Regions from separate parts of the Ornithinibacter aureus genome, predicted to be linked through region 1. Evidence: riboswitches for the same ligand, from Rfam matches in the RefSeq annotation. Region 1 holds a riboswitch; the other holds the start of a gene.
What was found. A riboswitch is a leader RNA that binds a small molecule or an ion and turns the genes downstream of it on or off. The one in region 1 is predicted to bind S-adenosylmethionine.
Positions count from the first base shown of each region.

Region 1 (6,026 bases):
GGTTGTGCAGCCCGTTCTCGGCCGTCATCCGCCCGGCCGCACCGTCGCACGCCGTCCAGCGCCCACGGAGGCGGTCGTCGGCACCGACGTGGGCGTCGAGCCACCGGTACCCGTAGGTCGTGGCGATCCGCTCGTCACGCCGCCACGTCAGCAGCGCCTCGACGACAGGGTTGACCGACCGGTAGGGCTCGAGCACCCACTTGCGGGTGTTCGGCACGTCGACGCCGACCGCGGCGAGCAGCTCACGCACCTGGACCGGGTTGCGCAGGTCCGTGGACTCGCGGCCGGGAGCGAGCCGCAGCACCTGCGCGTCACGGGCTCGCCGGGATGCCGCCTCGTCGGCGTCGGTGCTCGGCCGCGGTCCGGCGGCACCCTCGATCAGCGCCTCAGTGGTCTCGCGGTCGATGGGCAGCCCGTCGCGCTGAAGCTCCAGGCAGAGCAGCGCGGCCGCCGACTCCGAGTACACCGTCGAGGGCAGGCGAACGGACGTCGCCGCCGCAGCTTCGTGCTGCCGGTGAGCGGTCTCCAGGGCGGCGCGGGCCCAGGCCCGAAGGTGGGCCGGGTCGCGCAACCAGGCCTCGTGGTCGCCGCGCAGGTGCCCGGCACCGTCGACCAAGGCGTCGGCAGCGAGCGGCGCGCCCTCGGAGGCGAACTCGAAGAGGTCGCCGGTGGGCGGCGCCGGCACGGTGTCGGTGGGGATGCCGTGCGCGGCCGCCCAGCACACGCCGGCGGTCGCGCTCCACCCGCCGTGCAGGAGCCGGTGCGCCTCGGCGACGTCCCAGGCCCGCGCGAGAGGGATGCCGGCCTCCACCAGCGGTGCCGCGGCATCCGAGGCGGCCCACCAGACCCACCGAGGCGACAGGCGAGCGTCGAGGGAGCGGACGGCATCCGGAGCCTGCTCCAGGGCGACGACGTCGCATCCGCCGTCGTGGACGAGGGCCGCATACCGTCGACCCGCTCCGCGAGGGGTCACGGCGAGTGCCGCGACGGCTCCGGGGATCATCGCGCCAGCGTAGGCGCAGCGTGCGTCAGTCCCGGCCGGTGGCGGACATCCGCGTGGCAGGATGGACAGTCGATGCCAGCGCGCCGCACGGGCGGCGCCGGCCAGTTTCGAGGAGGACGACGTGGCACTTCCCGGCAAGGGCGGGGACCGCACGAGCGATGCGGTCAAGGACGTCAGGAGCGCGCTCGAGCAGGCCCAGGCCGCTAGCGCGGACCAAGGGGTCCTGGACCGCCAGTCCACGAAGTTCGTCCAGAACATCCTCGACCTCGGGGTCGACGGCAAGGGTTGGTTCGACTCGGCCGCCCACGAGGCCGACGCGGCGCTGCGGGAGAACGGCGGCGACGTCGAGGCGGCGGTCGATGCGATCGTTCGCAGCCACGTGACCAAGGGGGCCGGCACCGGCTTCCTGACCAGCGTCGGTGGATTCATCACCCTCCCGCTGGCGCTGCCGGTGAACCTGCTCGCGTTCTACCTGCTCGCCACGCGCATGACGGCCTCGATCGCCAAGGTGCGCGGCTACGACCTGTCCTCGGAGCAGATCCGCACCGCCGTGCTCCTCACCCTCGTCGGCGCCGACGCCGACGACCTGCTGCGCAAGGCCAACGTCGTCGTGCCGGGCGGGACGCTGTCCAACCTGGCCGTGCAGCGACTGCCCGGGCCGGTGCTCATGGTGGTGCAGAAGGGCATCGGCTTCCGGTTGCTCGCCCAGGTCGGCACCAAGTCCTTCGCGCGGCTGGGGCGCCTCGTGCCCGTCGTCGGCGCTGCCGTCGGTGGCGGCGTCGACGCGTACATGCTCAGCCGGTTCGCCCGCAACGCCAAGGACCAGTTCCCGCGGGTGGCGCCCGCCATCGAGCGCTGAGGCTGCAGAGGCCTGCTCGGTCGGGCCGCTGAGGGGCACCTGAGGAGCGAGGCGCGCATCACGTCTGGTCCGGGAACGGGAATCACCCGCCGTACGTCCTTCGTTGAGCACAACGGCACCGTGATGCACCCACGCCCACGAGTGACCGGCTTGACCCAGGAGGAACCCATGGCATCACCCAAGCGCTTCGCGGCCATCGCCGCCGTCTACCAGGCCGTCCGCGTCGCGATCCGTCCCGGCGGCCCCTCGCTCGGTGAGCGTGCCGGGGCCTTCCCCCGACTCGTGCGGGCCGCGATCACGGGGGAGTACACCGCGATCAGCAAGGGCCGCCTCGCTCTCATGGTCGCCGCCCTCGCCTACATCGTGTCCCCGCTCGACCTCATCCCCGAGTTCGTTCTGCTGGCCGGGCTCGCGGACGACGCGCTCGTCATGGCATGGCTGGCCACGCAGTTCGTCGAGGAGACCGAGGCGTTCCTCGAGTGGGAGCTCGCGCAGGTCTCGCCCGCCTACGCCGCCTCCTCGGGGCACGCGTTCCCCGGCGGCTCCTCCTCGACGTCCCACACCGTTCGCGGCGACGTCATCCGCTGACGTCCGCCGGGCCCGCGTCGCTGCGGGTGCGGTTGTCCACAACCGGGCGCTGACGCACCCTTGTCCACAGGCCCTTCGGCCTTGACCTGACACCCTCCTCGCATGCGGGGAGGGTGTCGTCATGACACCAGACATCACCCTTCGAGGGCCGGGCGACATCGTCTCGGTCCTGCCCTATCACCTGGGCTACCACCCGCGCGACAGCGTCGTGGTCGTCTCCATCCGTGGCCGTCTCCTCGGGCTCGTCGCCCGGGTCGACATCCCACCACCCGGTCGTGAGGCCGAGGTCGCCACCTGGCTCACCGGGCCGATGGTCCGCGACGGCGCCAGCGCGGCCATCGTCGTGTCGTTCGAGGACCGGGTCGACGCGAGCGTCCCCCTCTCGCTCGCGGTGGCCGACCACCTCGAGCAGGTGGGCGTCGATGTGCTCGACGTCCTGGTCGTCAGGGACGGCCGGCGCTACTCCCCGCGCTGTGACCAGGACTGCTGTCCTGCGGAAGGAATCGCCCTTCCGGACCCGGCCGATGTGGTGGGCGTGGCCGAGTACGTCGCACGAGGGCGCGCCCCGCTGCTCTCGCGCAGCGCGGTCGACGACCTGGTCCGGGCCGACCCCGTCGCCAGCACGGGTGTGGCCGCCGCGATCGGGGCACGCGAGGGGATGCCGCGTCGCCGGTTGCGTCGTCGCTCCGCGCGGGCGTGGGCGGAGGTCCTGCGCCGACCGCCTACCGACGGTATGGCCCGCGATGGTGGTGGGCAGCGCCCGTCGCCGACCGTCGTTGCGGACCTCGCGCTCGGGTTGCACGACATCGCCTGGCGCGATGCCGTCATCGCGTGGCTGGCTCCCGGGGTGCTGCCGCTCGCCGACCTCCACCGCGGTGCCGTGCTTCTGCTGGAGTCGACGATGCCCTCGTGGGGAGGGATGGGCTTCGACGGCGAGCCGGGCGAGGGCAGTGACGAGGTGCTGCGGCGGTTGGTCTCGCTGTGCCGCTCGCTGCCGGACGAGGCAGCGCAGGAGGCGGCGGCCGTCTGCACGGTCGTGGCCCATGTGGCCTGGGCCAGCGGGGACGGAACGATCGCGCGTGCAGCGATCGAGCGGGCGCAACTCCTCGCTCCCGACTACCGCCTGGCCGCGCTCCTCGCGAAACTCATCGACGGCGGCATCCGATTTCCCGCCATCACCACGACGGAGGGGGTGACGCAGGGCGGCGACGACAGGTTGGGCCGCGCGGGCTGACCGGAACTCGGACGCACTGGGACATGCAGGTCAGGGGCGGTTTAGCATGGAGGCCGGTCATGAGTCCCAGTGCCAAACCCCGGTTTGCTGGGCGGCAACCCTCCTCGCGGTGGGGTGCCCCGGGTGATGACCCGGCCCCACCCGTCCCGGTGCGGCAAGCGCGATGGTCAAGGAGCACCTGTCATGACAGCCACCCCCACGAGGTCCACCTCGGCGGTCTGGCGTGCAGGCGACCCCGTCGGGGACCGGTTGTTCGCGGCCGTGGGGGACCTGTCGCTCGAGCGCGGTGGGGTCCTGCCGGACGTGACCGTGGCCTACGAGACCTGGGGGACGCTCTCGCCATCGGGGGACAACGCCGTGCTCGTGGAGCACGCCCTCACCGGTGACAGCCACGTCGTGGGTGAGGTCGGCCCCGGGCACGCGTCACCCGGCTGGTGGCCGGGCCTGATCGGGCCGGGGGCGCCGCTGGACACCAACGAACTGTTCGTCGTGGCGAGCAATGTGCTCGGTGGGTGCCAGGGGAGCACGGGGCCGGCATCCGCGGACCCTGACGGTCGGCCGTGGGGAGGCCGGTTCCCCTTCATCACGATCCGCGATCAGGTGGCCGCGGAAGTGGCTCTGGCCGATGCGCTCGGGATCGAGCGGTGGCACGGGGTGCTCGGCGGGTCGATGGGCGGGATGCGTGCCCTGGAGTGGGCCACGGGCCAGGCCGAGCGCGTCGAACGCACCCTCGTGCTCGCGTCGACCCCGTACGCCACGGCCGACCAGGTGGCCTGGTGCCTGCCACAGCTCCTGGCGATCCGCTCCGATCCTGCGTACCGGGGCGGCGACTACTACGGGTACGAGGACTGGCCGGTCACGGGGATGGGCATCGCCCGGCGGATCGCCCACACCACCTACCGTCACGAGGGTGAGCTCGACGACCGGTTCGGCCGTTCGCCCAGGGCGGGCGAGGACCCGCTCGGTGGCGGAGGGCGCTACGACGTCGAGAGCTACCTTGACCACCACGCAGCCAAGCTCGCTCGGCGCTTCGACCCCAACAGCTACGTGGTGCTCACCGAGGCGATGAACAGCCACGACGTCGGGCGAGGCCGCGGGGGAGTGGCCAGCGCCCTCCGGGCCTACCGGGGAGCGCTGCACGTGGCCGGGGTGACCACCGACCGTCTGTACCCCCTGCGGTTGTCGGAGGCGATGGTGGCGGCCAGGACGGGCACCGAGTTCTCGGTGATCGAGTCGCGGTTCGGCCACGACGGCTTCCTCATCGAGACCGATCAGGTCGGTGCTGTCATCGCGCGCTCGCTCGGCACTGCCTGAGGGCTCCCTGACTGCGGTAACGTCATTCACGAGACAGTGCAGTCCCGCCCCCAAGGAGGATAATCGTGACCATCGTCGTCGGGTTCGTACCGACCAAGGAAGGGCGGGCAGCCCTCGCCCGAGCGGTCGAGGAGGCGAGGTTGCGCCAGTCCAAGCTCGTCGTCATCAACTCCAACCGTGGTGGTCGGGACTACGACGACGACACGAGCCAGACTGCCGAGGCCGAGCTCCAGCGCGTCACCGACGAGCTGAGTGGCCACGGCCTCGAGCTCGAGGTCCGCCAGCTCGTGCGTGGCAACGAGCCCGCCGAGGACCTCATCGCCGTCGCCAATGGCACCGACGCCGACCTGATCGTCATCGGCCTGCGGCGCCGCACCCCGGTCGGGAAGCTGATCCTGGGCTCCAACGCCCAGCGCATTCTGCTCGACGCTCCCTGTGCGGTGCTCGCCGTCAAAGGCTGAGCACGGCTGATCGGGCTGAGCACGGCTGACGGGCTGAGCACAGCTGACGGGCTGAGCACAGTTGATCGTCTGCTCCTTCTCGGCTCTCGCGCACCTCGATTGCCACCGGTGACACCCGGTGCGATGTGCCGGAATGGGCACGCGCGTTTTATAATGGAAGAGCGCACCTGGCCACACCCCCGGCCCAGCCACCTCGGCCGGACGACACGGTGTCGCACAGGACCTCCCCCTCAGCCGGCCCCGGCGTTGCTCTGCGCGCCCGGATCCCGGTTTTCCGCGACGAAAGGTTGTTGGTGTCGCCTGTGTCCAACACATCCCCCGAGCTCGGCGCACTTCCCCCGGAGTTCTCTCACGAGGCACTGCAGGCACTGATTCGCATCGGGGCGGCCACGGGGTCGGTGACCGGTGAACAGGTTGCCCACGCCATGCAGAGCGCTGAGGTCAAGCCCAAGCGTGGACGCGTCGTCCTGAGCGCACTCGGCGAGAATGGCATCGAGGTCGTCATGGACCCGGCCCACATCGGCGTGGCTGCTGCCTCGGCACGCACGACCAAGAAGGCCGCAGCCT
Region 1 covers NZ_VMSB01000001.1:927,165-933,190, reverse strand. Annotated here, with positions in the region: gene C8E84_RS04490 (DNA polymerase) at 1-1,003, opposite strand, end outside; gene C8E84_RS04485 (EcsC family protein) at 1,125-1,862, shown strand; gene C8E84_RS04480 (YkvA family protein) at 2,031-2,450, shown strand; gene C8E84_RS04475 (DUF4192 domain-containing protein) at 2,572-3,684, shown strand; SAM riboswitch class IV at 3,740-3,851, shown strand; gene metX (homoserine O-acetyltransferase MetX) at 3,868-4,998, shown strand; gene C8E84_RS04465 (universal stress protein) at 5,064-5,459, shown strand; gene C8E84_RS04460 (RNA polymerase sigma factor) at 5,762-6,026, shown strand, end outside.

Region 2 (6,026 bases), 120 kb from region 1:
TGGCGCGAACGGCATCCGCGACCTCCCCGGCCGATGCCCCGCCAGCGGCCAGCCGCGCCCCCGCGAGCACCGCGAATCCCATCACCATCCCGAGTGCTCGCGAGTCGATGACCGTCACCGGGATCGGCGACTCGCTCGCGGCGAGGTGGGCGCTGCCGATGGTGCTCGACATCGCCTCGGACAGGTGCACCGAGACCACCGAGTCGGCGCCGGCGGCCGCCGCCGCCTCGTAGGCGTCGATGAACGCCGCCGGGGTGGGCCGTGACGTCGTGACCGGGGTGAACGCTCGCAGGGCGGCCGCCACGGCCGCGGGGTCGATGTCGACGCCCTCGGAGTGGGTGCGCCCGCCGACGACGACGTGCAGCGGCACGACCCGGATGTCCAGACCGTCGAGCAGCGCGGACGGCAGGTAGGCCGTGGAGTCGGTGACGAGGGCGGTGCTCACCCGAGCAGGGTAGTCGTCGGTCGCCGCCCCGACAGGTCGCAGCGGCCGGATGCCGGTGGGCAGGTCACGCGTTCTTGCGTGCCGCGATCTTGGCCGCCCGCTCCTCGCGCTTCTCCACGAAGCGGGTGGCCTCAGCGTCGAGGGCGGCGACGGCCGCGGCGAGCTGGTCGCGGGCAGCCTCACCGTCGGCGTCGAGGCCCTCGAGCTCCCAGATGCCCCACTGGCGCAGCAGCGGCTGGACGATGTCGTCGTGGTGGATGCGCAGGTCGTAGATGCCGGCCATCGCCATCTGCACGGCCTTGCGCCCGAAGCCGGGGATGATCGCGCCCGGCATCTGGAAGTTCACGACCTCGTCGGTGATCGCCCGCATCGTCTGGTTGGGCGTCAGCTCGAGCGCCGCCTGGATGATGTTGCGGTAGAAGATCATGTGCAGGTTCTCGTCCTTGGCGACCCTGATCAGCAGCTTCTCCGCGATCGGCTCGTCGGTGAACTTGCCGGTGTTGCGGTGCGAGACCCGGGTGGCCAGTTCCTGGAAGGAGACGTAGGCGCAGACGTTGAGCAGCGGCTTGTCACCGGAGTCGTAACCGGTCTCCATGGTGTCCATGCGGGCCCGCTCGAGCTCGTCGGGGTCGACCCCACGCGTGACGAGCAGGTAGTCGCGGATGCAGAACGCGTGGCGGCCCTCCTCGGCGGTCCAGCGGTTCACCCAGGCCCCCCACGCGCTGTCGCGGCCGAACGCGCGCTCGATCTCGCGGTGGTAGCTCGGAAGGTTGTCCTCGGTGAGCAGGTTGACCTCGAGCGCCGTGCGGGCGATCGGCGACAGCTGGGACTGCTCCACCGACCACGGCTCACCGCCGAGCTCCTTGAAGTCGCGGCCGAGGGACCAGGGGACGTACTCGTGCGGCATCCACTCCTGGGCGGTGGCGAGGTGGCGGTTGAGGTTCTCCTCCGCCACGGGCTCGAGGGCTGCGAGCAGTCGTCCGGTGTCGAGATCGGCCATGGGTCCTCCTCGGGAGCGGCTGTGACCGGCGTCACCTCCGTGGAGTCTCACTCTGCACCGTCACGGACGCGCAGACCACCCCAGTGGCGCGGCGTTTCCCGGATAACCTCTGCCGCATGGCTGCTGGCGACTGGAAGGACATGTTCGGCGCCGCGTGCGCCGGCGACGAGGACCTCGTGCTGCACCACCTGGCCCGCGGCGTCGACGTGAACTTCTCGCACGCCGAGTACCAGTCGACCGTGCTCGTCGCCGTCATCGACCTCGGGCACGAACGGATGGCCCACCTGCTGCTCGACCACGGCGCCGACCCGACCCTGATCTCCGTGCTCGAGGGTCAGACCCCGCTGCAGGCTGCTCGGGCCCGAGGGCTGACCAGCGTCGTGGAGCGTCTCGTCGCGATGGGCGCCACCGACACCTGAGGTCTGTGCCGACGTGGGGCGAAACCTGCGCCGCGTGGGGGCGAGAACTGTTCCGACGCGGGGTGACATGGCGCCGCTCCAGCTCGAACCTGTGAGCCCGGGTACCAGTGCTGTCAGGAGTCCTTGCGCCCGACAAGGAAGTCCTTGCGCGGCGAAAGGTCTCCTGACAGCACCCCTATGCCCCTCTCTCAGCCTCGAGCAGGGTCGGGTCACCAGCCCCGCGATGGGCCACCGGAGCACCAAGTCGTCGGCCGCCGAAGCGCCGATCGCTCACCAGGGCAGCGGCGCGTCCAGCTCGCGGGTGTCATCGACCGGCGCCCAGCCCTGCTGCGTCAGCTCGTACTCGGCGCCCGGTCCGTCAGCCGCCAGCGCCGTCACGGCCGCCACCAGCCGGGCCACGTGCTCGGGGGTGCTCGCCAGGCCGGCACTGACACGAACCGCGCTGTCGTGCTCGTCCGACCCCTCCTCGAGCAGGGTGTCGACGAGGATGTGCGCGCAGAACTTGCCGGCCCGCACCCCGATGCCGTGCTCTGCCGACAGCGCCGCCGCCACGAGCTGGCTGTCGAGCCCGTCGACGGTGAACGTCACGACCGGCCCGCGGACGGTGTCCTCACCGAACAGTGAGTAGGTCTGCACCCCGTCGATGGCCCGCAGGCCGGCGCGCAGGGCCGTCGTGAGTGCAGCCTCGTGGGCGTCGATCGCGGCCCGGTGCTCGCGGATCGTCGCGCACGCAGCCGCGAGCGCCACGGCGCCGAGCACGTTCGGGCTGCCGGCCTCGTGGCGGGCAGCACCCGTCGCCCAGCGCGTCGCCTCGGCCGTGACCTGCGCGGTCGCGCCGCCACCCGCGAGGTAGGGCGCCGCGGCATCCAGCCAGTCGCTGCGCCCGGCAAGCACCCCGGTGCCGAACGGGGCGTGCAGCTTGTGCCCCGAGAAGGCGACCCAGTCGACGTCGAGCGCCGCGAGGTCGATCGGCCGGTGGGCGGCCGACTGCGCGGCGTCCAGCAGCACGCGCGCGCCGTGGCGACGGGCGATGGCCGTCAGTGACTCCACCGGCCAGAACTCGCCGGTGACGTTGCTCGCCGCCGTCAGCACGACGAGGGCCTGACGCGGTCGCCGAGCCGTGCCGGCCGGCAGGTCACGAAGGGCGCTCTCGAGCAGCACCTCGGCGTCGCGGGCGCTGCCGGGCACGGGCAGGCGCACCGTTCCTCGCTTCGGCCACGGCAGCAGCGTCGCGTGGTGCTCGGAGTTGAACACGATGACGGTGGTGTTGCGCGGCAGGGCCCGGGCCAGCAGGTTCACCGAGTCGGTGGTGCCACGGGTGAACACGACGACGTCGTCCTCACGCGCACCGACGAAGCGGGCCACCTCGTCGCGAGCCGCCTCGTAGTGGGCGCTGGTCACCCGCGAGAGCCACCCCGTGCCGCGGTGGACGCTGGAGTACGTGCGGGTGGCCGACTCCACGGCCTGAGCGACCCGCTCGAACGCAGGCGTGGATGCCGCGTGGTCCAGGTTCGCGTAGTCGACCCAGTCTCCGGACAGGGTGGGCACCAGGCCGGCGCGCACCACCGGGGGCAGGCCTGCGTGGTCGAGGCCGGCGGCGCCCCGGTGCGACGGGTGCGACGGGTGCGCGAGGCGCGCGACGGCATCCGACCCGGTGCGAGGGGCGAGCAGGTCGACGTCGGGGACGGCCCGCAGCCTGGGGCGGCGGTGGATGGAGTGGGACTGGGTGCTCGGGGCGATCGACACGATGGAGGTCTCCGTCGGGACTGTGGACCTCGGGTGACCCCGTGATCCGCGCTTGCCGGCGCCGGTTTCGACGTCGACCAGGTCGTCACCCGGAGCACCCCACCGCGGAAGGAGGGTTGCTGACCAACGAGCCGGGGCTTGTCGCTGGCACTCATGACCTACGTGGGCAAGCGTAGAAGCGGATGCCGCGCCACGGCATCCCGGGTCCACGTCGCGAGATGTGCAGCCGGGCAGGGCATCCGCCGCACGTTTCGCAGCTGAGCAGAGCCGAGGCGCAACTTCCCCCGGCAACGCCCTACTTCACCCGGGAAGCCTTGTCGGGTGAGGATCGGGATTATCGGGTCACCCGATAAACCTCCGGGGTGGGGGCGCGTCAGGCCGGAACGACGTTGACGAGCTTGGGCGCCCGCACGATCACCGTGCGGATGCCGTCCGGCGCCGCCGCCTGGACCCTCTCGCTCGCCAGCGCCAGCTCTCGCAGGGCGTCCTCGCTGATGTCGGCCGGCACCTCGATGCGGTCGCGAACCTTGCCGCGCACCTGCACGACGCAGGTGACGGTGTCCTCGACGAGCAGGGCCGGGTCGGCCACCGGGAACGCCTCGTGGACCAGCGACTCGGTGTGTCCGAGTCGGGCCCACAGCTCCTCGGCGATGTGCGGCGCGAGGGGCGCGACCATGAGGACGATCTGCTCGGCGGCCTCGCGAGGCACTCCCCCGGGCAGCTTGGTCAGGGCGTTGTTGAGTTCGATGAGCCGGGCGATGGCCGTGTTGAAGCCCAGCCCCGCGTAGTCGGCGCGCACGGCGTCGATGGTGCGGTGCAGCACCCGGTTCGTCGCATCGTCGATGGGGGTGTCGACGACGACGACCTCGCCGCTCTCCTCGTCGACGACGTTGCGCCACAGCCGCTGGAGGAAGCGCTGGCTGCCGACCACAGCCCGGGTGTCCCAGGGCTTGCTCTGCTCGAGCGGGCCCAGACCCATCTCGTAGAGGCGGAAGGTGTCGGCACCGAACGAGGCGTACATCTCGTCGGGGCTGACCATGTTCTTCAGCGACTTGCCGATCTTGCCGAACTCGCGGGTGACCGGCTCCCCGTTCCACGTGAAGGCCGGGTGACCGTCGGCGTCGACACCTTCGGTGACCTCCTTGGCCTCGACGTACTGGCCACGGCTGTCGGTGAACGCCGGGGCCTGGATGTAGCCCTGGCTGAAGTACGTGCGGAACGGCTCGTCGCTGCTGAGGTGGCCCAGGTCGTGCAGCACCTTGTGCCAGAACCGGGCGTAGAGCAGGTGCAGCACGGCGTGCTCGACACCACCGACGTACAGGTCGACACCGCCCGGGTCGCGGGTGCCAGCGGGGGCGCCGGTGACCGGCTCGGGGCGCGGGCCCATCCAGTACGCCTCGTTCTCGGGGTCGACGAGAGCGCTCTCGTTCGCCGGGTCGAGGTAGCGCAGGTAGTACCAGCACGACCCCGCCCAGTTGGGCATGGTGTTGGTCTCGCGGCGGAAGCGGCGGGTGCCGCGGCCGTCACCGAGGTCGAGGTCGACCTCCACCCAGTCCGGGACGCGCGACAGCGGCGGCTCGGGCTCGCTGCTGGCGTCCTCGGCGTCGTAGGTCTTCGGGCTGTAGTCGGGCACCTCGGGAAGCTCGACCGGCAGCATCTCGTCGGGCAGCGCGTGGGCGACACCGTCCTCGTCGAAGACGATCGGGAACGGCTCGCCCCAGTAGCGCTGGCGGCTGAACAGCCAGTCGCGCAGCTTGTAGGTGACGGTCGCTTCGCCCAGGCCCCGCTCGGCCAGGTAGGCGGTGATCTGCTCCTTGGCCTGCGCCACCCCGAGCCCGTTGAGGTCGATGTCGTCGTTGCTGCTGTTGATCGCCGGGCCGTCGCCGGTGAAGGCGGTGTTCTCGTCGTGCCCCTGCGAGGGCTGCACGGTGCGGATGATCGGCAGGTCGAACGCGGTGGCGAAGTCCCAGTCGCGCTCGTCCTGCGCGGGCACGGCCATGATGGCGCCGGTGCCGTAGCCCATGAGCACGTAGTCGGCGATGAACACCGGGATACGGGTGCCCGTCACCGGGTTGGTCGCCCAGCCACCGGTGAAGACACCGGTCTTGTCCTTGCCCTCGGACTGGCGCTCGATGTCGTTCTTGCGTGAGGCCGCGAGGCGGTAGGCCGCGACGGCCTGAGCCGGGGTGTCGGCGCCACCGGTCCACGCGGGCTTGGTTCCCTCGGGCCAGCCACCTGCGGGGACGAGCGTGTCGACGAGCGGGTGCTCGGGGGCCAGCACCATGAACGTGGCGCCGAACAGCGTGTCGGGACGGGTCGTGAAGACCTCGATCCCGGCATCCGGCATTCCTGAATCGACCAATGGGTCACCGGAGGTACGCACGATCGGGAAGGTGACCTTTGCGCCGTGGCTGCG
Region 2 covers NZ_VMSB01000001.1:1,042,215-1,048,240, forward strand. Annotated here, with positions in the region: gene C8E84_RS04975 (DegV family protein) at 1-445, opposite strand, end outside; gene C8E84_RS04980 (acyl-ACP desaturase) at 510-1,445, opposite strand; gene C8E84_RS04985 (ankyrin repeat domain-containing protein) at 1,562-1,864, shown strand; gene C8E84_RS04990 (aminotransferase class V-fold PLP-dependent enzyme) at 2,135-3,610, opposite strand; SAM riboswitch class IV at 3,654-3,769, opposite strand; gene leuS (leucine--tRNA ligase) at 3,984-6,026, opposite strand, start outside.
Region 2: it holds a riboswitch for S-adenosylmethionine, as region 1 does, so the genes downstream of both, C8E84_RS04990 (aminotransferase class V-fold PLP-dependent enzyme) here and metX (homoserine O-acetyltransferase MetX) in region 1, are expected to answer to the same signal.